4 regions of the Rummeliibacillus sp. JY-2-4R genome follow, and region 3 is predicted to be linked to each of the others. Evidence: riboswitches for the same ligand, from Rfam matches in the RefSeq annotation. Region 3 holds a riboswitch; each other region holds the start of a gene.

Region 1 (5,353 bases), 1.9 Mb from region 3:
CGCCTTTATTTAAATAATAAGGCAAACCGACTTCTCCGATTGCGATCATGGCATCTTTGTTTTCCCTAATCCAATCGAAAAGTATAGCCACCGCTACTTCGTCTGGCACGCTTTGTTCTGGATGGAAACCGAATGCCGGTAGTATTCGCCCATCCTTTTTGCAAAGTGCCAAATTCGCTTCACATGAATCTAAATCAGTTGAAACGGAAATCAGTTGTGTGATGTCATAATCTTGCATTTCTTTTAAAATCAGTTCTTGTTGTTCCTCATTGTATTGGTCGAAGTGTATATGTGCATCGACAATCATAGTTATCCCTCTTCCAATTCATCTTTTAGTAGTTCGAAAATCTCTTTCTTCATGCGGAAAAATTCACCGTCATTTAGAAGGCCTTCTTCTCTTGGTCTTGCGAATGGTACGATAATTTCCTTTTTTACCTTTGTTGGTCGCTTGGTTAGAATATAAATTCGATCTGCTAAAAACAGCGCTTCTTCAATGCTGTGAGTGACGAATAGAATAGATTTTCTGTTTTCTTCCCATACAGAGAGCAGCCATTTTTGCATATTGATTCTCGTGAACTCATCTAGGCTTGAGAAAGGTTCATCAAGGCATAGAAGATTTTGTTTGCTTAACATTGCTCGGATAAAGGCAACACGTTGTTTCATGCCACCTGAAAGCTCGTTTGGATAAGCATTTTCAAATTCCTGCAGGCCAACTTTTGCTAGCCAATCTCTTGCTTCTTCTTTATTTGCCTTTCCTGAAAGTTCTTGTACAAGCACTACATTTTCAAGCACCGTTCTCCATGGGAAAAGGGATGATTGTTGTGGCATGTAGCCGATTAGCCCACGCTTGCCGTGAATTTTTCGATTATTTAAGGTAATCGTTCCTTCATCAGGCTCTATAATGCCGCCAATCAGGTTGAAAATCGTACTTTTCCCGCTTCCTGAAGGGCCAAGCAGCGCAACGAATTCTCCCTCTTTTACATGGAGTTCGATGTCCTGCAAGACTTCTGTATCAGCAAAGCGCTTCTTTACATGTTCCATATTTAATAACATTTTATTCCCTGCCTTTTATGAACATCTTTTCCATTAGGCGAATGAGGCCAAATAAAAGTACGCTTAAAAGCATGATTGTGAAGATAGCGACAAATACGCGATCTGTACGAAATGATGCTTGCGATAACGTCATATACACGCCAATTCCTTGTTTTGCCCCTAGCCATTCTGCAATGACCGCTCCCATCACACTGTAGGTCGCTGAAATTTTCAACCCTGAGAATAATGATGGTAATGCATTAGGCAATTCCAGTTTCCAAAACAGTTGCGTCTTGGATGCACCCGCCATTTGCATATAATATTTAAGCTCAGGTGCCGTGTTTTTAAAGCCATCAAGTGCTGCAACAACAATTGGGAAGAAACAAACAAGTCCTATGACAATAAGTTTTGGCATCATACCAAAACCAAACCAAATAATGAGCAATGGTGCGAGTACAATAATTGGAATGTTTTGCGATAGTATGAGCAATGGGTACGTCATCTTTTGGACTATCGGTAAAATATGTAGAATTACAGCAATTGCGAATCCAACTACACTCCCAATGACAAGGCCAAGTATGGATAGTTTTGTCGTTGCGAGAATATCTACTGAAAAAGTTGGAATCACGTTGAAGCCTTCTGCAAAAATTTTAGATGGTGCCGGCAATAACCATGCGGGTGTGTCTGTTATTCTTACGATGATTTCCCATAAAGCTAAAAGAAAGAGGAGCAGAAAAATTGCCCCTCCATTGTTCCGTAGCCATTTCATTAGCGATATTTCTCCGTAAGTGTATCCATTGTTATGCCAGATGGTTGGTACAGGATTTTTACTTGTGTAATAACGTTGACACATCCCAATTCAATCATTTTTTCATTCATCTTCGTGATGATGCTCATTATTTCGGTCATTTCACCTTCCATTGTTGTTTCTAGAGGGTGTACTTCGTATTTTACGCCGGATTCATCGATGATTTTGATTGCTGCATCAACAAAAGGAATGACGTCTTCGTACTTTTTAGTTTTTGGTATGATTTGAACACTAATTAAAGAATTGGCCATTTTAAATTCCTCCATTATTTTGGTAAAAATTCATTGGTGAATGCTTTTTTGGCATCGAATTTACCTTCTAATAAACCTCTGTCACTCATCCAATTTGCGTAGTTTTCCCATACTTCAAGTTTTTGCTCGCCCCATTGTTTTGCATCGTCTTGATATTTGTCAGCAAGCCATTCTTGACTTTTCTTCACAAGTTTCGGATTTAAATCTGGTGCTGCTTTCACTAAGATATCAGCTGCTTTGTCTGGATTTTTAATCGCATATTCGTATCCTTGTGAAGCTGCTTTGACAAATGCTTTTACTGTATCTGGGGCGTTTTGAATCATTTTTTCATTTGTTGCTAAAACCGGTGTGTAGTAATCCAATTTTTTACTATAGTCTGTTAAATAAATCATGTTTAATTTTTCGCCACGAAGTTCTGCTTCAATGCCTGTCCATCCATAATAAATCCAAGCAAAGTCTACATCTTTTTTAACCATTGTGAAGAAATCTGCGTCGCCAGCATTGATAATATCAACTTTTTTGACATCTGCATTTTCCTTTTTCATCAATGAATCGATGACGGCTTTTTCAACAGGTGAACCCCATCCGCCATATGTTTTACCTTCAAAGTCTTTAGGTGATTTAATATTTTTGGCAACAGGTGAAGCGAAGCCAGAGGTATTGTGTTGGATTACGGCCGCAATTGATACGAGCGGAACCCCTTGTACGCGAGCTTGTGTAATGCCTTCTTGGTAACTAACACCAAAATCAGCCTTACCTGTTGCGATTAATTGATCTGCTCCTGTATCACCAGGTTGAATTATATCAACGTCTAATCCTTGTTTTTTAAAGTATCCTTCTTCTTTTGCCACATATAAACCCGTGTGGTTAGTATTTGGTGTCCAGTCTAAAACGACTGTTACTTTCTTTAGTTCTTTCTTAGAATCAGTTGCTTTTTCTTTTGTACTATTAGAACTCTTCGATGAACAGCCTGCCAGTACAAGTATGGCAACTAATAGAAATGCATATAACTTTTTCATCATTCTTGCCCCCATTATTTTTTGACACGTTCTATGAATTGTCATAGAACCGTTTTCCCGAGTCATATAAAGAAAAAAGAAAACGCCCGGAACCATTCCGGACGTTAACATTCATTCTAAAAGTCGTTGTTTTACATTTACTTTGATTTTTAGGTGATGTTCCCTCCGCTGGTGTTAGCCAGATCAGGTTCTAAGGGTCAGTACCTATTGGATACATTCTCAGCTGGCATTACCAGCTCCCCCACATTCTTCATTCACTTGAACTCTTAAATCTATTATACCAAACAGTCGAAAAATGGGAAGAAAATTGATAGGGCTTTTTTCATGAGGACCCCATTTGCGTTTGCTTACTTATGATTTCATTCTTCAATTCCATCATTTTTTCTTTTGATGGATATGGATCTGAAAACGTTAAGGCATTTTCTATCGAAATGAGTGCTTCATCGAACTCTTTTGCCTTAAACTGCGCGTCCGCTAAATAGTACCAGTAGTAAGGAAAGTTGTCTGTCTGTAATAATTGCTTGTAATTCGTCGCAATTCGCTTGAAATAACTTGGATAAAAATCATTCGCTTTCATAAGTCCTCTCACATTATGATAACGATACACATTAATATTAAAGGCTTCCCCTATATCATGAATCCAAACAGCCAATTCATATTGACCGTCCTTCCCGTATCTACCATAAATATCTTCCGCATATAACTTACTATATTCCACACTATCTGTTAGTAGATTCTTAAATCCATGGGTATACCATTGCAGTAAAAACAACTGTGATCGCATTTCTCCTACTTGCCAGCCAACAACCAATGTATTGACTCCGCGGTTCGTAAGTGGAACAACCATTAGATCTGTTATCGCGTATCCCTTCCCTTTAATCTCTACAATTGGATACCATTGATTGTAGTATTTCTTAAATAGTAGAAGGAAATTTTCTCCTCGATATTGATAAGCAACTATTAATTCCTTTACTCGATCTCCATCTATATCTGCCAATAAAATCGCCGGTCTATTGGCATTTCGCAATTCCAGAACTGTTGCTGACGGTGGCAAGGTGTCTCTCAACCAATCTTCGCTTTCGCTCATTCTCATCCACCCCTTTTATCTAATGTATGCGCAAAAGGAGAAGATGCTTGGGAGTGGGTGATTTCACTTGCGATTAGAGCTGGTTTCTTGCCTATTTTGGTCGGGCTATTCGTTCATTGGATCAGCCATATTCTCTTAGTACTGCTATTCTCTATTTGGTGGGCATCCTATTTACTCATTTTCATTGCCAATTCGCTCTTTTCACCATCCAATTCGCTCTTTTGGCGTTTCTATTCGCCCTTTCCTAGTTCCCATTCGCTCATTTGACCCGTCTATTCGCTATTTTCTAAATTACAGTTACGTTCTAAACACTTTAAGTCACCACTAACGAACGATCTCCGCTGAACACTTAATTAAACCACTGATTACTCATTTTCATTGCCAATTCGCTCTTTTCACCATCCAATTCGCTCTTTTGGCGTTTCTATTCGCCCTTTCCGCCGGCCAATTCGCTCATTCGACCCGTCTATTCGCTATTTTCTCAATTACAGTCACGTTCCAAACACTTTAAGTCACCACTAACGAACGATCTCTTGCTGAATACTTAATTAACCCCCTGATTGCTCGCTTGGCGGTGGCAGTAATTATCTATGTTGACTTCTCTTTTGTGCCGCGGATGATAGGTTTGAGTAGAGACGTTGAATTATTTCATTTTTCAATTCCAACATTTTTTCTTTAGATGGATAGGGGTCTGGAAATGTTAAGGCCCTATTGATGGATTGAAGTGCTTGGTCTAGTTCACCGGCCTTCATTTGAGCATCTGCTAAGTAGTACCAGTAAAACGAGTAATCATCTTTTTGTAATTGCTTTTTATAAAAAGCTGCTACTTTTTTGAAATAATATGGATAAGCATCTTTTGCAACCGACCACACTAAACCGTTAAGTCGGTAAACCTGTACTTTGTAGGCCTCCCCTGTATCGTGTACCCAGACTGCCATTTCAAACTGGCCATCGCGACCATATTTTCCTGGCATGTCTTCCACTTCTAACTTACTGTACACAATATTATTTGTCGGCAGATGGACAAATTGATGATTCATCCATTGCAATAAATCCAGTTTCGACCAAATGCTCCCAATTCGCCAACCGACTATCAACGTGTTAACGCCGGGCCTTGTAAGAGGGACCGCCTGTAAATCAGTTATGCCATATCCTG
Region 2 (5,353 bases), 1.0 Mb from region 3:
CTAGCTCTTCAAGTCGTTTTGCTAACACAACATCATCGGAAATATAAGGCAATACAATAAATCCTTCTTCTAGTAGCATTTTAGATGCTTTCAATGTTTCAACTGGGTCCGGAAGAAGCGTACGATTATCACCAATCACTTCTACTTTAATCATGTCACATAAGCCAGAAGCCTTTGCCAGCTTCGCAATTCTTACCGCTTCCTCAGCTGTTTTGGCACCAGCAGTATTTGGAAGAAGCGTATATTTAGATAAATCAAGCTGTTCAAGAAAATTAGGTTGTTCCTCAGAGAAAATATTCATTCTTCTCACAGCAAACGTTAATATTTCAGCTTGTGAAACCTCAACAGCCTTTTTTTGAATCTCAAATGACGGGTATTTCCCTGTCCCTAATAAAAGTCTTGAATGAAATGTACGATCAGCAATTTTTAACATGCTTTAACCCCCTCCTACAAAATGGATAATTTCGACAACGTCTCCGTCTGATAATTTCACGGTTTCATAGTTTTCTTTCATGATGATTTCCTTATTGACCTCTACAACTACAATGCGATCTTCTAAATGGTAATGAGAAAGTAGTTGTAGGATAGATTGGATTCCCTCTTGAAGGTCAATAAGTCTTCCATTTAATCTAATAGACATTTATATCACCTACTATATTGGTAGTGGTGAGCGGCGAGCGATTTTAAATGCCTCCACCCATTCTTTTTTGATGTCTCTTTTCAATATCAAATCACGAATCATTTGCCCTGTTGCAGGAGCCAGCAGGATACCATTTCGATAATGCCCTGTAGCAAACAATATTCTTTCTTCCTCAGGATGTTGTCCGATAAATGGCCTTTGGTCAAACGTTTGCGGACGCAATCCTGCCCAATTCGATGCAATTTTCATATCCGCTACAGCAGGAAGCATTCTCTTTGCTTTCGCAATTAATGATTCGATTCCAGCAAGGCTTACTCTTTCATTCCAATCTTTTTCAATCATCGTCGCTCCAACCACAAGCCTTCCGTTATTTCTAGGTACGATATAGTAGCCATCATGAAAAAGGGTATGATTTAACACTGAATTCTCATCGATGACAGAAAGACATTCCCCTTTTACCGGTGTGACTTGATGAGATAATCCAAGCTGCTCAAAGAATTTGGAGCTCCAAACGCCGCTTGCAACAACGACATACTTAGCTTCGATTTCACCAGCTGTTGTTTGGATTAAATAACTACCATCATTGTTTTTAATTTGAAGCACTGATGTAAATTCAAAAAGAGATGCACCTAACATCTGCGCACTTTTAGCAAAGGCATGACAAACACCAATTGGCAGCACGTTCACATCATCTTCAATATAAGCAGCACCTACTATATCCTGCGTAACCGCATGCTCCATTTCTAAGACATCCGCAGGTTCCAGCCACTTAGCAGTTGGTTGAGAAAGAATCTTATAGAGCTCATCTTTATCCGTATTTGTATAAGCAAGCTTTAAAATGCCACCCCTTCTGTACTGCAAGTCTATTCCGCTAGATTCATATAACTCCTCTTTCAGACCTGAATAAGCTTGCTGGCTGCTTCTTGCAAAAGGAAAAAAGACATCCATATCCCCTTCACACTCAGAATGTGCACCTAACATACCAGCTGCAGCACTTGTGGATTTAGAACCTATTTTGCCAGCTTCAAACAATGCCACATCCATCTTTTCTTTCGCTAAATAATAAGCAATGGAGGATCCGATAATCCCACCGCCTATAATGACCACTTCAAAGTTCTTTTTCATATACTATTGCCTCTTTATATTGGTTTGCAGATTCTAGCGGGTTCTCAGCAGAAAATATTCCTGACAACACTGCTACTCCATCTGCTCTTACTACTCGCAACTCATGTACGTTCTCACATGTAATGCCACCGATAGCAAAAACCGGTATGCTTAAGTTTCTTTTCATTTGAATGATGGGATCAATGCCGTTCGGAGCCCTGCCTTTTTTACTATTCGTTTCAAAGCAATGCCCATATACCACATAATCTGCTCCATCTAGTTCAGCTTTCTCAGCACCTTCAAACGAATGAACAGATTTTCCAACTCTTATATGCGGAAAGAATTGCTTGACCCTTCTCACAGGCAGCCCTTTTTCAGGCAAATGAACAGTTGGAATATTCATCAACAAAGCAATATCCAACCGATCATTGAGGATGATTTTTTCTTTTTCAACACCACCCTCTTCTAAATATTCAAGAAGTGTCATGATGTCTTGAGGTGATTTTGTTTTCTCACGAATTTGAATAAAATCAACCTTGTTTTTGATTTCAATAATCGTAGATGCAAGTGCACGAACGGAAGATACATTGTCCGTTACAGCCATTAACCTCATATTCTTCCCTCCTTCCACACATAAAAACTGTTCTATCACCTTCCTCCAAACTTCACTATGTATAAACAAGACCGGCGTCATTTTATTCAAATAAAAAACCACTCTCCTAGACAGGAAAGTGGTATGATTGTTTGAGATTTGTCCAAATAAAAATATTGCACAAACATTCGCTACTTCCCTACGCAGGTACGAACCAGGTCAGGTTATGAGGGTTTAAAAGTAACTACTTTATTCTCAGCCCTTATCAAGGGATCCCCTAGTGAAAATTTGAAATATTCAATTATTATCAACCAATGATAATATATTATAATATTGGAAATATTTCAAGTTAATTTTTTATCTTTAATTCAGTCAAAGATAATCTAGACTGACATTGTATTAACAACAAACTTCTCTAGTACAACTATAAAATACAAAAAATGTTTTTAAAGAAGAATTTCAGAAAGAAGCAAACATTTCAACGGAAAGGATTGATTCCCATCGAGCTACGACATTTGGAATATTTTTTAATGGTCAGTAAAGAACTGCATTTTACAAGAGCTGCTGAAAAGTTAGGGATTTCCCAACCCACTCTAAGCCAACAAATTAAAATGCTAGAACAAGGAGTTGGCTATGCGCTTTTTAACCGTGTTGGAAAGAAAATCGAACTTACGAAAGTGGGAGAAATTGTACAGCAAGAAGCATTGAATATACAAGATTCCTTACAAAGTATGTCCTCTCAAATTGAAGCACTTAGAAAAGTAGAAATTGGAGAAGTGAAAATTGCTGTTTTGCCAGGTGAAATGACAGATTTGGTTACTACTTTATGTATTCGATTTAACCAACTCCATCCGAACATCAAAGTGTCCATTCAAAGTACCGATCAAGTGGAAAAAGCTGTTCTAGAAGATGGCGCCGATTTTGGGATTGGGTTCTACTTCCATCAAGTGGATATGCTTCAGGTGACAAAGCTTTATGATGAAGAATTTTACTTGATCAGTAATCAAGAAAGTGGAGAGCAGAAGATTTCATTTACAGATGTTTTAGAAGGTCCACTTATTTTATTTCCAAATACTCATCAATGCAGAAGACTTCTTGATACAACGAGCTGTGAGGTTGGAAAACCAATAGACCCCCTAGTTGAAACATCAAGTGTTGAATCAATCTTGAAGCTTGTTCGTAATGGTGTTGGTCGTAGCGTTGTCTCACGTACATTGTTTGAATTTAATGATACTGCGGATTTATATTATCAACATATTGAAAAGCCGGCTTTGACGAGAGAAGTGAATCTTGTCATGAAGAAGAATTGTTTTATCAATTATGCAGCACGTAAATATGTGGAGTTATTAGTACGGGAAATTGAAAAGCTCCGTTTTCTAATTGAGAAGGAGGCCATTACATCTTTGCAAAGCACTATATTATAGTTTTTATCTATCGTTATCATAGGATTAATGAAATAGTTAAATCAGAAAACCCCCTTTATAATGAAAGTAGACTCATGAAAATGAGAAACACTACATTTGGCGAAGGGGGTTTAAATTGTGTTTCAAGAAGTAGCAGGTATTCAAATTCCAGATACACGATTAGCGACTGATGCAGCAGATATCTTACGAGAGTACGGGGATGACTTGTTGTGGAACCATTCAAACCGCGTCTTTTTATTTGGTGCAGTCATGGGGAAAGAGGACAAGCGTAATTATGATTTAGAATTGTTATATGTTGCTGCATTGTTCCATGATTTAGGCTTAACAAAGAAATACAGCAGTCCTGATTTACGCTTTGAAGTAGACGGTGCAAACGCTGCGAGAAGCTTTTTACAGCATTATGAAATTCCTGACGAGTCGATTCGTCGTGTGTGGGATGCCATCGCATTACATACGACAATTGGAATCGCGGAGCATAAAGAATCTGAAGTCGCCCTACTTTATTCGGGAGTTGGCTTAGATGTCATGGGAGATGGCTTTGAACAGTTCCCTATTGGACTAAGAGAGGAAATTGTAAAAGCTTTCCCTCGCAATAATTTCAAGCAAGAAATTATTCCAGCGTTTTATGAAGGTTTTAAACATAAGCCAGAAACAACTTTTGGCAATATTAAATTGGATGTCGTTAAGTATTTTGTACCGGATTACAAACCGAAAAACTTCTGTGACTGTATTTTACATTCACCATGGGAGTAATTACCATAAATTAAATCGTATTTTAGGAGGTTTTATAAATGAACCCGATTGTTGAAAGGCGTTTAGGTTTAAAAGAGCTTGCTGACAAGATTGTTTCCGCAAATGTTGCTGCAGCGTTGATCTCAGACGGCGATGTAGTCGGAATGAGCGGATTTACACGTGCAGGTGACGCAAAAGTTGTCCCAATGGCACTTGTAGAACGTGCGAAAAATGAAAAGTTTCAAATTGATGTGTATACAGGGGCATCATTAGGTCCTGAAGTAGACAAATACTTAGCGGAAGCAGGCGTGATTCGCAAACGCGGACCATACCAAAGTGACGCGATGATCCGTAACTTGATTAATACGGGTAAGGTGACTTATGTTGATGCACACGTTTCACATAACGCAGAGTTCGTTCGTCAAGGCATTATTGGCCCAATCCATTATGCGATTATCGAAGCTTGTGCAATTACAGAAGATGGCTACCTCATTCCAACGAATTCTGTTGGAAACTCACCTATTTTCGCACAACACGCTGATAACATTATTATTGAATTAAATATAGCTAGTCCAGAATCATTAATTGGTATTCATGATGTTTATATACCAGCGGAACAAGGTAAACGCGAACCAATACCTATGACAAATGCATCCAATCGCATTGGAGAAACAGGGATTAAAATTGACCCTGCTAAAGTAAAAGCAATTGTTCTATCTGAAGAACACGATGCTTATTCCTTAATCGTTCCTCCAGATGAAGAGACAGATACAATGGCAAAACATTTACTAAACTTCTTACGTGATGAAATCAAAGTTGGTCGTCTAACAAACAAATTGGCACCAATCCAATCAGGCGTAG
Region 3 (5,353 bases):
GTAATACTTTCAATAATCCATAGCCCATTAAGGCACCAGTAAACGAACTAATGGCAAAAGCGGGGACGAGGCCAAATAATGTAGATGCTTTGCCTAAAAATAAAATGGCAATCGGATAAGTGGCCATAGCGCCTAGGATGCCAGTTCCAAAGATTTCACCTAGACCTGCAAACGCTAGTCTCTTTGTTTTTGTATAGAGTATCGCAGACAAACATGCTCCAATCATACTACCAGGATACGCAAACACAGTTCCTGTCCCCAGCATTATGCGTAAAGATGAGGACATAAAAGCTTGCAACACTGCGTACCAAGGTCCAAGAAGAACAGCTGATAAAATATTGGCAAAGTGTTGGATTGGAAAGACTTTAACAAATCCTAATGGAATATATACCATACTACTAGAGATAGTTGTGATAGCAGCAATAATGGCAGTGTAGGTAAGTTTTCTTGTTTTATTCATATTTTTCATTTAGACCAAGCCCCTCTGAAATTATTTTGATACGATATTATCAATTACTTCACTAGGTTTAACTTGTTTTTTAATAACCCCTCTTTGATAAAGCCAATCAGATGCTTTTTTCCAAGCTTCTTGGTCTTGATAGCCAAAAGGTACTCCTTTTTCTTCCATGAGAGGTAGAAGGATTTGTAAACTTTTTGTTTCAACTTCTTTATCTAAAGGAAAACTATCATTTTCATGATCTAGTAAAACTTGTAATCCTTCTTTTGGATTTTGTTTTACGTATTCTTGGCCTTTTGTTACAGCAGTCCAGAATCGCTTAATTGCATCTTTCTTTTCATGTAAAGTTTTTTCACCTGTTACTAGAATTAGTTCATAATTATCAGGTACGCCATAGTCACTGTTTTTGATGGTCATCATATCATAACCTTCTTTATTTAAAAGAACATATTCATGGTTAATATAGCCACCTGTAATCGCATCTACATGGTCTGTCGCAACTGATGAAATTAAATCCCAACCGACATCAGTCATTTTGACTTTGCTAAAATCCCCACCGTCTGCTTCAACCATTGTTTTGACAGTAGCTTCGCTTAATTCGCTTGATGAATAACCAACGTTTTTCCCTTCTAAATCCTTAGGTGATTTGATTCCTGCTGATTTTTTCATCATGAGTTGGTCTAGTGAATGTCTAACTAAAACAGCCACAGAAACGACTGGAATTCCTTCTGATTTTGATAAAATTGTTTGATTTTGATAACTAATAGCTAAATCGACTTTCCCAGTTGCAGCAAGTTTAATAGGATCATTGGTATCAGCGGGCATTTCGATTTTGACATTTAGGCCTTGGTCCTTAAAATAGCCTTTTTCTTGTGCTGCATAGATGGCAGAATGTACAGCATTTGGGTACCAGTCGAGCATGATGCTGATATTGTCTAATTTTTTCCCATTTTCATCAGTCGATTTTGATTGAGTTTTTCCACTACATCCTGCCATGAGGACGAGTAGTGATAGTAATAAAGAATATGTAATCCATTTTTTCATTTTGGAATGCTCCTATTTCTATTAGATTTGTATTTCACGGGATGAAGAAAATCTTACATTAGTGAAGGTTCACTTTATTGGTGATTCTTTTTTCAAACCAAGTGGCTAGTGCAAATAGTAAAATGCCTACGATAGTTAAGAGTGTGATCGCAGCAAAGACCCCTTCCGAGTTTAAATTTCCAGACATTCTTCGGCTATAATATCCTAAGCCTTGACTTGCTCCTAGCCATTCTCCAATGGTTGCCCCAACAAGTGCAAAAACAATGGCCATCTTAAATCCAGAAAAAAAAGAAGGTAGTGCCATTGGAATATGTAGCTTTTGAAAAACTTGAAAACGAGTAGCCCCCATTGAACGTAATAACTCGATATACTCCTGATTACATGACTTCAGTCCATCATAAGTACCTACGACAATTGGGAAGAAACAAATAAGGACTGTGACAGCAACTTTACTCCAGATGGAATACCCAAACCACAAAACAAAAATAGGGGAAATGGCAATAATCGGAATCATTTGCGAGATGACAACCGCAGGATATACAATTTTTTCAATAGTTTTTGAAAAGAACATGCTAACTGCAAGTATTACACCACCTATAACGGCTATTAAAAACCCAATGATAAACTCCAGCATAGTAGCACTTAAATGTTCAAAAATTAGCGGTTGCCAATTGTCTATTATCATTCTTAGTACCCCAGTTGGTGCAGGAATGATAAAGCTTGGGACGATTGTCAAACGTACAAGCAATTCAACAATCGCTAGTAGAATAATAGAAACAATGATAAATAAACTATAGGTTTGTAGAAAGTTCTTAATCTGTTTCATTGGCAATCTTTAACTCCAATTCTTGTCGTAATTCAATTATTTTTTGAGAATGTAACATTTTCGCAGCGCGAGGTCTCGGCAAATCAACAGAAATCTCTTCTATTTGAAAATTAGGATGAAGGAGTATGATGCGATCGCTTAAATAAATCGCTTCTTCCAAATCATGCGTAATAAAACATATTGTTTTCTTTAAATCTTGCCAAATCGATAAAAGCCATGTTTGCATTTCTTTTTTCGTTATACTATCTAGTGCACCAAATGGTTCATCTAATAATAGGATATTTTTTCCAGTTAATAATGCTCTTAGAAATGATGCTCGTTGTTTCATTCCACCGGATAGTTGTTTTGGTAGAGCATTTTCGTATTCTGATAATCCAACTCGTTTTAACCAAGTTCTCGCTTCATCTTTTGAAATGTTCAGGTCTTTTTGAATTTCGGACGCGATTAGGATGTTATCTAGGATTGTACGCCAAGGGAGTAGTAGATCCTTCTGTGGCATATAACCGACATCGCCAAGTGTTATGTACTTTTGATCAATTTGAATTTGTCCTTCAGAAGGAACTAGGAGGCCTGCGATAAGTCGTAAGATTGTACTTTTTCCAGTTCCACTTTTACCGATGATCGAGACAAATTCACCGTTTTGTACTTCCAGATTTAGATTTGAGATTACTTTGTTTTTTTGTTTTTGTTCGTTTGTGAAACTGTAGGAGACATCTTTGAGAATAAGTGTCATTTTGTTACTCCTTTCTTTTTTTAATGACTTAAAAAAACTGCTTTCTATTAAAGAAAGCAGTTTCAAAAGAATTACTCAGATAACAATATCTGTGAAACTACTTTCCTACGCTAGAATTGTCTAGTTCAGGTTCAAAGGGTACAATCTCAGCCTAATGGCGCCCCTAGTAGGTTGTTGTTATTCAATTTTGAAAATAAAAAAATCCCCACTAACAAAGTCAGTGGGGTATGTATAATAAATTCATTAAACATGTCTCACTTCCCTCCGCTAGTATAAACTAGATCAGGTTCAAAGGGTTTAGAACGATTGTTCAGTCTCAGTCCTCATCGGGACACCCCTAGTGGTGCTATTTAGTTTCCATTAATAGCTTATCATGTAATTTATTTTATGCAAGGGTTTTTATATCTGAAAGTTTGTTACCTTAATAGATTGTTGTTGGAAGAGATTTCAACATCTCTACGGAACAAAAATAAAGCCCTAATACATAATGTATTAAGGCTTAGCAATCAACAAGTCATTTATTTTTATTATGTGACTCTAGATTCTTGTAGCTTGAATTATTTTGGTTGTTAGCCTCGAATTCAGCACCAAATTCTTCATTTGAATTTTGGTTTTGGTTGTTCGTATTATTTTGGTTTGCAAAATCATTGCTTTTATGTGTTTTGTTTTTTTGATTATATCCACTACGTTTTGGCATGGTTAATCACCTCCCAGAAATTAATGTGCTCAATATGTAAAAGATTTATTCTTTAATAATTAGCACTTAGATAAATGGAGAAAAAGTACTGTATTTCTCTTATTATTTTCCACTACGGATAATTGAATAATGTAAACAAAATTAAACAAACTAACGTAGTAATTCAAAAAATCATTTTTTGGAGGTTTTTTATAATGAATCAACATACACCAAACCCAGATGACCGTTCTAACAATGTGGAGCGTTTAAAACAAATGGCTAAAAATACGAAGAAGAATATAAAAGAAGCGGAATTTAGTATGGAATTTGCAGGACCTGAAGAAGCTCAAAAAATTAAAGAAAAAAATGAACGTAGAAATCAAGCACTTGATGCATTTATTGCAGAAATGCATGATGAAGCAGAAGCACGAAAACGAGGACAACAATAATTTAGTTAAAGGCTGTGGCAAAAGGATGAATATCCAAAATTTTGTGCCACAGCTTTTTACTTTTTCTTTATTGTATAAAGTGTGCAATCCTTAACAAACTAATACAGTAATGAAAACATCGCAGGAGGACTCTTAAAATGAAAAAACCAAAAAATAAACAATCTAATAGTGCAGCACCAATCCAAAATATGATTGAAAATACAAGAAAGAATATGAGCGAAGCTGAAATCAGCATGGAATTTGCTGGTAAGGAAGAACTTGAGCATCTAGAAGAAAAGAATTACCGTCGACAACGAGAAATTCAAATAAAGGAAAAAGAAATTGCGGATAAGGCCGCAGAAAAGGCTTGGAGAGATAGCTTTAAATAGGGAATAGAAATAGAAGCTGTGATGGAAGTATATTATTCTTCACAGCTTTTTGAATTGGTAAGTCAAGCGGTATGGTTGATGGGACAGGTGCAATGATTGTTACTTCCGGTGATTATACAAAAGAAAACAATCTAAAACCTATTGCTCGCCTGAAATCATGGGGAATTGTCGGTGTAGAGCTAAAATATATGTGCACCGGATCAGTTCCTGCGATTCAAAATATTTGGCTTGTCAAAAGGAATTAGGATTTGATTTAGAAAAATGGAATGTGAATGGTGGTGCAGTTGCACTTGGACATCCCTTAGCTGCCAGTGACGTTAGAATATCACTAACATTATTATATGAATTAAGACGTAGAAAGGAAAAATATGGTGTGAGTGCAGTTTGTATTGGTGGTGGCCAAGGGATAGCTGCAGTGTGGGAAAATTTAGATTTCTGATGATATAAAAAAATGGAATTTCAGGAAATGCAAGAGTTTTTTTAAATTTCATATTAATAATAATTAAAAACTCAGCACCCTTCTTAAGAGAAGATTAGCTGAGTTTTAATTTTTTCGATAATGTGTTGAACCCTTCAGTAACAGTTAGTACATCAACATAGCCTTTGAAAATTCAATTTGTATATTGCATTATTGGTTATTTATTGAAGTCTTGTGTATTGCTTTTTTGTAAAGTAAGAAATTTTTACATTTTCAGTTAATTATTTATGTTAAAATTAAAAAAGTTCCATATATTCATTTAATTTAGGTGGATAGGGTAACTAATACATAAAAAAGAGGTAGATAATATGAATTTAGAATT
Region 4 (5,353 bases), 2.0 Mb from region 3:
AGGTGAAACAGGTACAGGAAAAGACATCCTTGCTAATGAAATTCATAAAAAAAGCAAAAGAAATAAAGGACCACTAATTACAATTAATGCAGCTTCCATACCAAGAGAATTAATTGCAAGTGAATTATTTGGATATGTGGACGGTGCTTTTACAGGAGCATCTAAAAAAGGAAAGATAGGAAAGTTTGAGGCAGCAAATGGGGGAACACTGTTTTTAGATGAAGTTGGGGATATGCCATTAGATTTGCAAGTTTCGTTGTTACGTGTCCTTGAAAACAGGACTGTTACATCCTTAGGGGACAGCAAGGAACGAAAAATAGACGTTCGTATTATTGCAGCTACAAATAAAAATTTGAAGGAAGAGATAGCGTATCAAGGAACATTTAGAGCCGATTTATTTTATCGGTTAAATGTAATTTCAATACAGATGCCGGCACTACGAAACAGGAAAGAGGATATAGCTTTATTAATTAGGGAGTTCATCTCTGGGCTTAGTCATTACTACAGTAGCCAACCGAATGATATTACTGCAGAAGCTTTATCGCATTTAACGGCTTATTCTTGGCCAGGAAATATACGTGAACTTAGAAATGTTATTGAACGTTCCTATTTATTAGCAAAGGATCGCTCAGAATCGGTTATAGATTCGCATCATTTACCACCTGAGTGTAAATCATATGAATTCTCTGTTCAAAATCCTAAATTTAACCTAGAAAGAATAGAGCGTGAAACGATTCAAAAAGCTTTGAATGCATCTAGTACGTTAACCCAAGCTGCAAAGTTATTAGGTATTTCTCGAAGTACTTTATATAGAAAAATAGCATTACATCAATTAGAGATAAATCTTTAATAGTGTAACTTTGTAAGAGGCATAGTAGGAAATCAATCGACTCGTAATATTACATAAATGGTGAAGCAGGTTCTTTATTATGCTGTTCGAGAGGAGATAAGTGCGTATGAATTATCATTTAACTCAGAATTTAGCATTAACACAAAAATTATCGTTAACACCAACAATAAAGCAATCACTGGCTATTTTAGGTATGAACTCTCAGGAAGTTCTACAATTGGTAGAGGAGATGCTAGAGGAAAATCCATTTCTATCACATGAAAATAAATTATTATATCGTTTAATGAAAGAAGATAAAACTATCACTCGTAAATTTTGGGGAAGTTCATCAAAAGATACTTTTTATACAATTGCTACCTCTAGCGGTGGCATGGAGGAGTATTTACGCGACCAACTTTTATTAGAAAAAGAATGTAAAGGGAAGAAACGTCAAGGCTTGCTTTATTTAATACAAAACTTGACTGATCGTGGCTACTTAAAATGTTCTTTAGAGGAAATGCAGGCGAGATTTGAATTGACATCTGATGAGGCTACGAGTGTGTTAAAGGTACTACAAAGCTTTGAACCGGCTGGCATCGGTGCACGGTCCGTATCTGAATGTCTGCAATTACAATTACGCTCTTATTCCTGTATTCCACCTTACACCGAGTCAATTGTTATTCACCATTTAGAGCAAGTAGCAGCAGGAGACTTGAAAGCACTTTGTACAATTTATAATTGTAGTACAGATGAAATTCGTGATGCAATTGACTTTATTAAATCGTTAAACCCATATCCAGTAGATAATTTTTCTAATGAAGAAAGTCATTATATTGTGCCGGATTTAACTGCTCGTTTTTACAATGGAGAAGTTATATTAACCGTCAATGATTCTATTACTTCCGGTTTAATTATTGATGAAATGATGGAAGAGAATTATTTAGATGATGAATCCAAAATGAAGAGAAACGAGGCACTCTTGTTAAAGACCGGTATAGACAAGCGTTCGGCTACTCTATATCGAGTAAGTTTAGCAATTTTAGAAGCACAGCCTACATTTTTAGAACACGGTATCAAAGCACTGGGTTCGTTGAAGTTGGCCGATATTTCAAAAGTTGTAGGACTTCATGAATCTACTGTTTATCGAACGATACGTGGTAAATATATTGATACTCCTCATGGTTTATTCCAAATGAAAGATTTATTTATGAGAGGTTTAAAAAATTCTACAGGATTCGACCAAAGTATTCAATTGATAAAGAATCGTATTAAAGAACTTATTGCGATGGAGGATAGAACTCATCCTTACTCTGATCAAACTCTTTCAAATATCCTTAGACAGGAAAATATAGAGATAGCTCGCCGTACGGTTGCCAAATACCGTCAAAAAATGGGAATAAAAACAGCTAAAGAACGTTTTTTAACTTAAGGGATATCCATTTACTTTATTCAATTTGCTACTCGTTGGTATAGTTACTTATATTTCTTATCGGTGCTCTGATTATAATCACTTTAAGTATCGGTAATAATCCATCTACAATGCTAATAAGTAATGGAGCACTATCAAAAACACGCTTCAATTGACTAAAAGATTTCTATGAAGTTAATTATCTCGGTCCGAATAGACTGCAACGGATATTAAAGGTTCTAAAGGTAATAGTGGGCGAATGATCAACCCTTTCAAAGCAGCCATTAATTTATTTACTAAAGCATCTTTTTCTTATTAAAATCTATTGTTTAATAGTTATGGAGAAAATCAGCTTACACATGGAAGTAGACAATTACAACATGTATATCTAAGTTATTTGAAACAAATAGTATAACTATTAAAGTCAAAAGGAGGTGGCTACAATGGACGCACAACGAGCACAAGAAATTTCTTCTTCGCCAATTATGGCGAATGTAACCTTTAATGGAGAGGGTATTTACATTGAGCATGTGGATCGACATAATGGAACAGCTACAATCCATTTCCTAGATGATCCAAATAATAAAAAAAGCGTATCTGTAACAAGCTTAAGTGAACAATAATTTATCCGTAATTCCCACAATAAACCTCCACCTTCTGAGTGGAGGTTTTACGTTTGATTAACTTTAGTTGGATTCTCCTTCTTCTTTACAATAAAATGACGCTTTCTTTATCTTAAGAAAGGCGACAAAATTTGAAGAAGTTACTCTAATGTTTATCTTTCCCCAGCCTCATCCACTTCGCTTATTTTCAAATTTATCTTTTAATTCAATAAAGTATAATGTATAATAAAACCAAAATTGAATAGAAATAACTAGGGGAGTCCAATAAGTTGGGCTGAGAAAGAAACACGTTGAAGTTTCTTGACTCTTGGGACCTGATCTGGTTCATACCAGCGTGGGGAAGTTAGAAGCATCATTTTAGTTATACTACTTCTGTATACATATTAGCCGGGTCCAGCCATTTATTGGACACCGGCTTTTTTATATACTTCATAAGCTTGTATAAGCTCTCCACTTGTTTTGTTCTATATCTCGTCCTTCTATTCGAAAAAGGAGAGATTAACTATGTCAATGTCAACTTCTTCATCTAGCAAACAAAGTATTTCCATCATGTCTAATTTTCCAGGGAGCAAAAAAGTATATGTAACAGGCTCTAGACCTGACATTAAAGTTCCAATGCGTGAAATTGAGTTAAGCCCGACAACCGGAGCGTTTGGAGAAGAGGAAAATTCTCCAGTACGTGTGTATGATACTAGCGGACCTTATACAGACCCTGATTATTCTGTCGACATTACTAAAGGTCTTCCTGCCATTCGAAGTTCATGGATTCAAGAACGAGGAGATGTTGAGGAATATGATGGTCGTGTAATCAAGCCAGAAGATAATGGTTATAAAGATGAAAACGATCCTCGCACGACTCATAACGTATTTCCAGGATTAAAGCGGAAACCGTTACGTGCTAAAAAAGGGAAAAATGTTACACAACTTCATTATGCAAGAAAAGGAATTATCACGCCTGAAATGGAATTTATCGCAATTAGGGAAAATATGAAACCTGAATTCGTAAGGGATGAAGTTGCAAAAGGTCGAGCAATTATTCCTTCTAATATCAACCACCCAGAATCGGAACCAATGATAATAGGTCGAAACTTTCATGTGAAAATTAATGCGAATATTGGCAATTCTGCTGTTTCATCTTCTATCGAAGAAGAGGTTGAAAAAATGACCTGGGCAACACGCTGGGGGGCTGATAATATTATGGATTTATCAACCGGCAAAAACATCCACACTACACGGGAGTGGATTATCCGTAATTCATCGGTTCCTGTTGGCACTGTCCCAATTTATCAGGCACTCGAAAAAGTAAATGGTGTTGCTGAAGATCTTACCTGGGAGGTTTACCGTGATACCTTAATTGAACAAGCAGAGCAAGGTGTTGATTACTTCACCATTCATGCTGGTGTTCTTTTGCGATATGTCCCGCTAACAGCTAAACGTGTAACAGGTATTGTATCTCGCGGTGGGTCTATCATGGCACAATGGTGTCTATACCATCACAAAGAAAGTTTTTTATACACACACTTTGAAGAAATCTGTGAAATCATGAAATCCTATGATGTTGCATTCTCTTTAGGGGATGGTTTACGTCCTGGGTCTATTGCAGATGCGAATGATGAAGCACAGTTTGCAGAATTAGAGACTCTTGGAGAGCTAACAAAAATTGCTTGGAAGCATGATGTACAGGTGATGATTGAAGGGCCCGGGCACGTGCCGATGCACCTTATTAAAGAAAATATGGATAAACAATTGGAAGTGTGTCAGGAAGCACCATTCTACACACTTGGACCTCTTACGACGGATATCGCTCCTGGTTATGATCACATTACATCTGCGATTGGAGCTGCAATGATTGGTTGGTATGGAACAGCGATGCTTTGTTATGTAACGCCAAAAGAACATTTAGGTTTACCGAATAGAGATGATGTTCGTGTAGGGGTTGTCACATATAAAATTGCTGCACATGCTGCTGATTTGGCAAAAGGACATCCAGGAGCACAAAAAAGAGATGATGCCTTATCAAAAGCTCGTTTTGAATTCCGTTGGAGAGATCAGTTTAATTTATCTTTAGACCCTGAACGTGCAATCGAATATCATGATGAAACATTACCTGCTGAAGGTGCAAAAACAGCACATTTCTGTTCTATGTGTGGACCTAAATTTTGCAGTATGAGAATCTCTCAAGATATTCGTAATTTTGCAAAGGAAAAAGAACTAGATACGAAGGAAGCTATTGAATTAGGTATGAAGGAAAAAGCTGAACAATTTAAGCAATCTGGTGGTAAGATATATCAATAATTTTCATATGAAATAAAGCAAAGAAATGCCACAAACAACCTTGCCCTAATTACTTAGTTGAGGCAAGGTTGTTTAACTTTCTATTTTTAACTATTAGCTGTGAGGATTTCAGACACTTAATATCGTGTATACTAGCTTATCTCATGTAAATAATCGCCCAGAAACCGTGAAATCTCAGCTCTCAAACATGAATAAAAC

The links. A riboswitch is a leader RNA that binds a small molecule or an ion and turns the genes downstream of it on or off. The one in region 3 is predicted to bind thiamine pyrophosphate.
Region 1: it holds a riboswitch for thiamine pyrophosphate, as region 3 does, so the genes downstream of both, ACWV26_RS02180 (ABC transporter substrate-binding protein) here and ACWV26_RS12410 (ABC transporter ATP-binding protein) in region 3, are expected to answer to the same signal.
Region 2: it holds a riboswitch for thiamine pyrophosphate, as region 3 does, so the genes downstream of both, ACWV26_RS17430 (thiamine phosphate synthase) here and ACWV26_RS12410 (ABC transporter ATP-binding protein) in region 3, are expected to answer to the same signal.
Region 4: it holds a riboswitch for thiamine pyrophosphate, as region 3 does, so the genes downstream of both, thiC (phosphomethylpyrimidine synthase ThiC) here and ACWV26_RS12410 (ABC transporter ATP-binding protein) in region 3, are expected to answer to the same signal.

Annotation. Positions count from the first base shown of each region.
Region 1 covers NZ_CM132623.1:438,728-444,080, reverse strand. The annotation lists gene ACWV26_RS02200 (TatD family hydrolase) at 1-307, opposite strand, end outside; gene ACWV26_RS02195 (ABC transporter ATP-binding protein) at 310-1,053, opposite strand; gene ACWV26_RS02190 (ABC transporter permease) at 1,055-1,801, opposite strand; gene ACWV26_RS02185 (thiamine-binding protein) at 1,801-2,091, opposite strand; gene ACWV26_RS02180 (ABC transporter substrate-binding protein) at 2,106-3,110, opposite strand; TPP riboswitch at 3,254-3,363, opposite strand; gene ACWV26_RS02175 (hypothetical protein) at 3,433-4,197, opposite strand; gene ACWV26_RS02170 (hypothetical protein) at 4,782-5,353, opposite strand, start outside.
Region 2 covers NZ_CM132623.1:3,552,927-3,558,279, forward strand. The annotation lists gene ACWV26_RS17415 (thiazole synthase) at 1-433, opposite strand, end outside; gene thiS (sulfur carrier protein ThiS) at 437-640, opposite strand; gene thiO (glycine oxidase ThiO) at 653-1,765, opposite strand; gene ACWV26_RS17430 (thiamine phosphate synthase) at 1,749-2,357, opposite strand; TPP riboswitch at 2,516-2,625, opposite strand; gene ACWV26_RS17435 (LysR family transcriptional regulator) at 2,777-3,760, shown strand; gene ACWV26_RS17440 (HD domain-containing protein) at 3,878-4,513, shown strand; gene ACWV26_RS17445 (succinate CoA transferase) at 4,552-5,353, shown strand, end outside.
Region 3 covers NZ_CM132623.1:2,538,143-2,543,495, reverse strand. The annotation lists gene thiW (energy coupling factor transporter S component ThiW) at 1-460, opposite strand, end outside; gene ACWV26_RS12420 (ABC transporter substrate-binding protein) at 491-1,501, opposite strand; gene ACWV26_RS12415 (ABC transporter permease) at 1,560-2,327, opposite strand; gene ACWV26_RS12410 (ABC transporter ATP-binding protein) at 2,314-3,060, opposite strand; TPP riboswitch at 3,146-3,235, opposite strand; TPP riboswitch at 3,303-3,409, opposite strand; gene ACWV26_RS12405 (hypothetical protein) at 3,575-3,757, opposite strand; gene tlp (small acid-soluble spore protein Tlp) at 3,952-4,185, shown strand; gene ACWV26_RS12395 (spore protein Tlp) at 4,323-4,553, shown strand; partial or broken gene ACWV26_RS12390 (acetyl-CoA C-acyltransferase) at 4,610-4,992, shown strand; gene ACWV26_RS12385 (GlcG/HbpS family heme-binding protein) at 5,340-5,353, shown strand, end outside.
Region 4 covers NZ_CM132623.1:473,260-478,612, forward strand. The annotation lists gene ACWV26_RS02295 (transporter substrate-binding protein) at 1-850, shown strand, start outside; gene rpoN (RNA polymerase factor sigma-54) at 957-2,258, shown strand; gene ACWV26_RS02305 (small acid-soluble spore protein H) at 2,681-2,860, shown strand; TPP riboswitch at 3,104-3,218, shown strand; gene thiC (phosphomethylpyrimidine synthase ThiC) at 3,371-5,155, shown strand.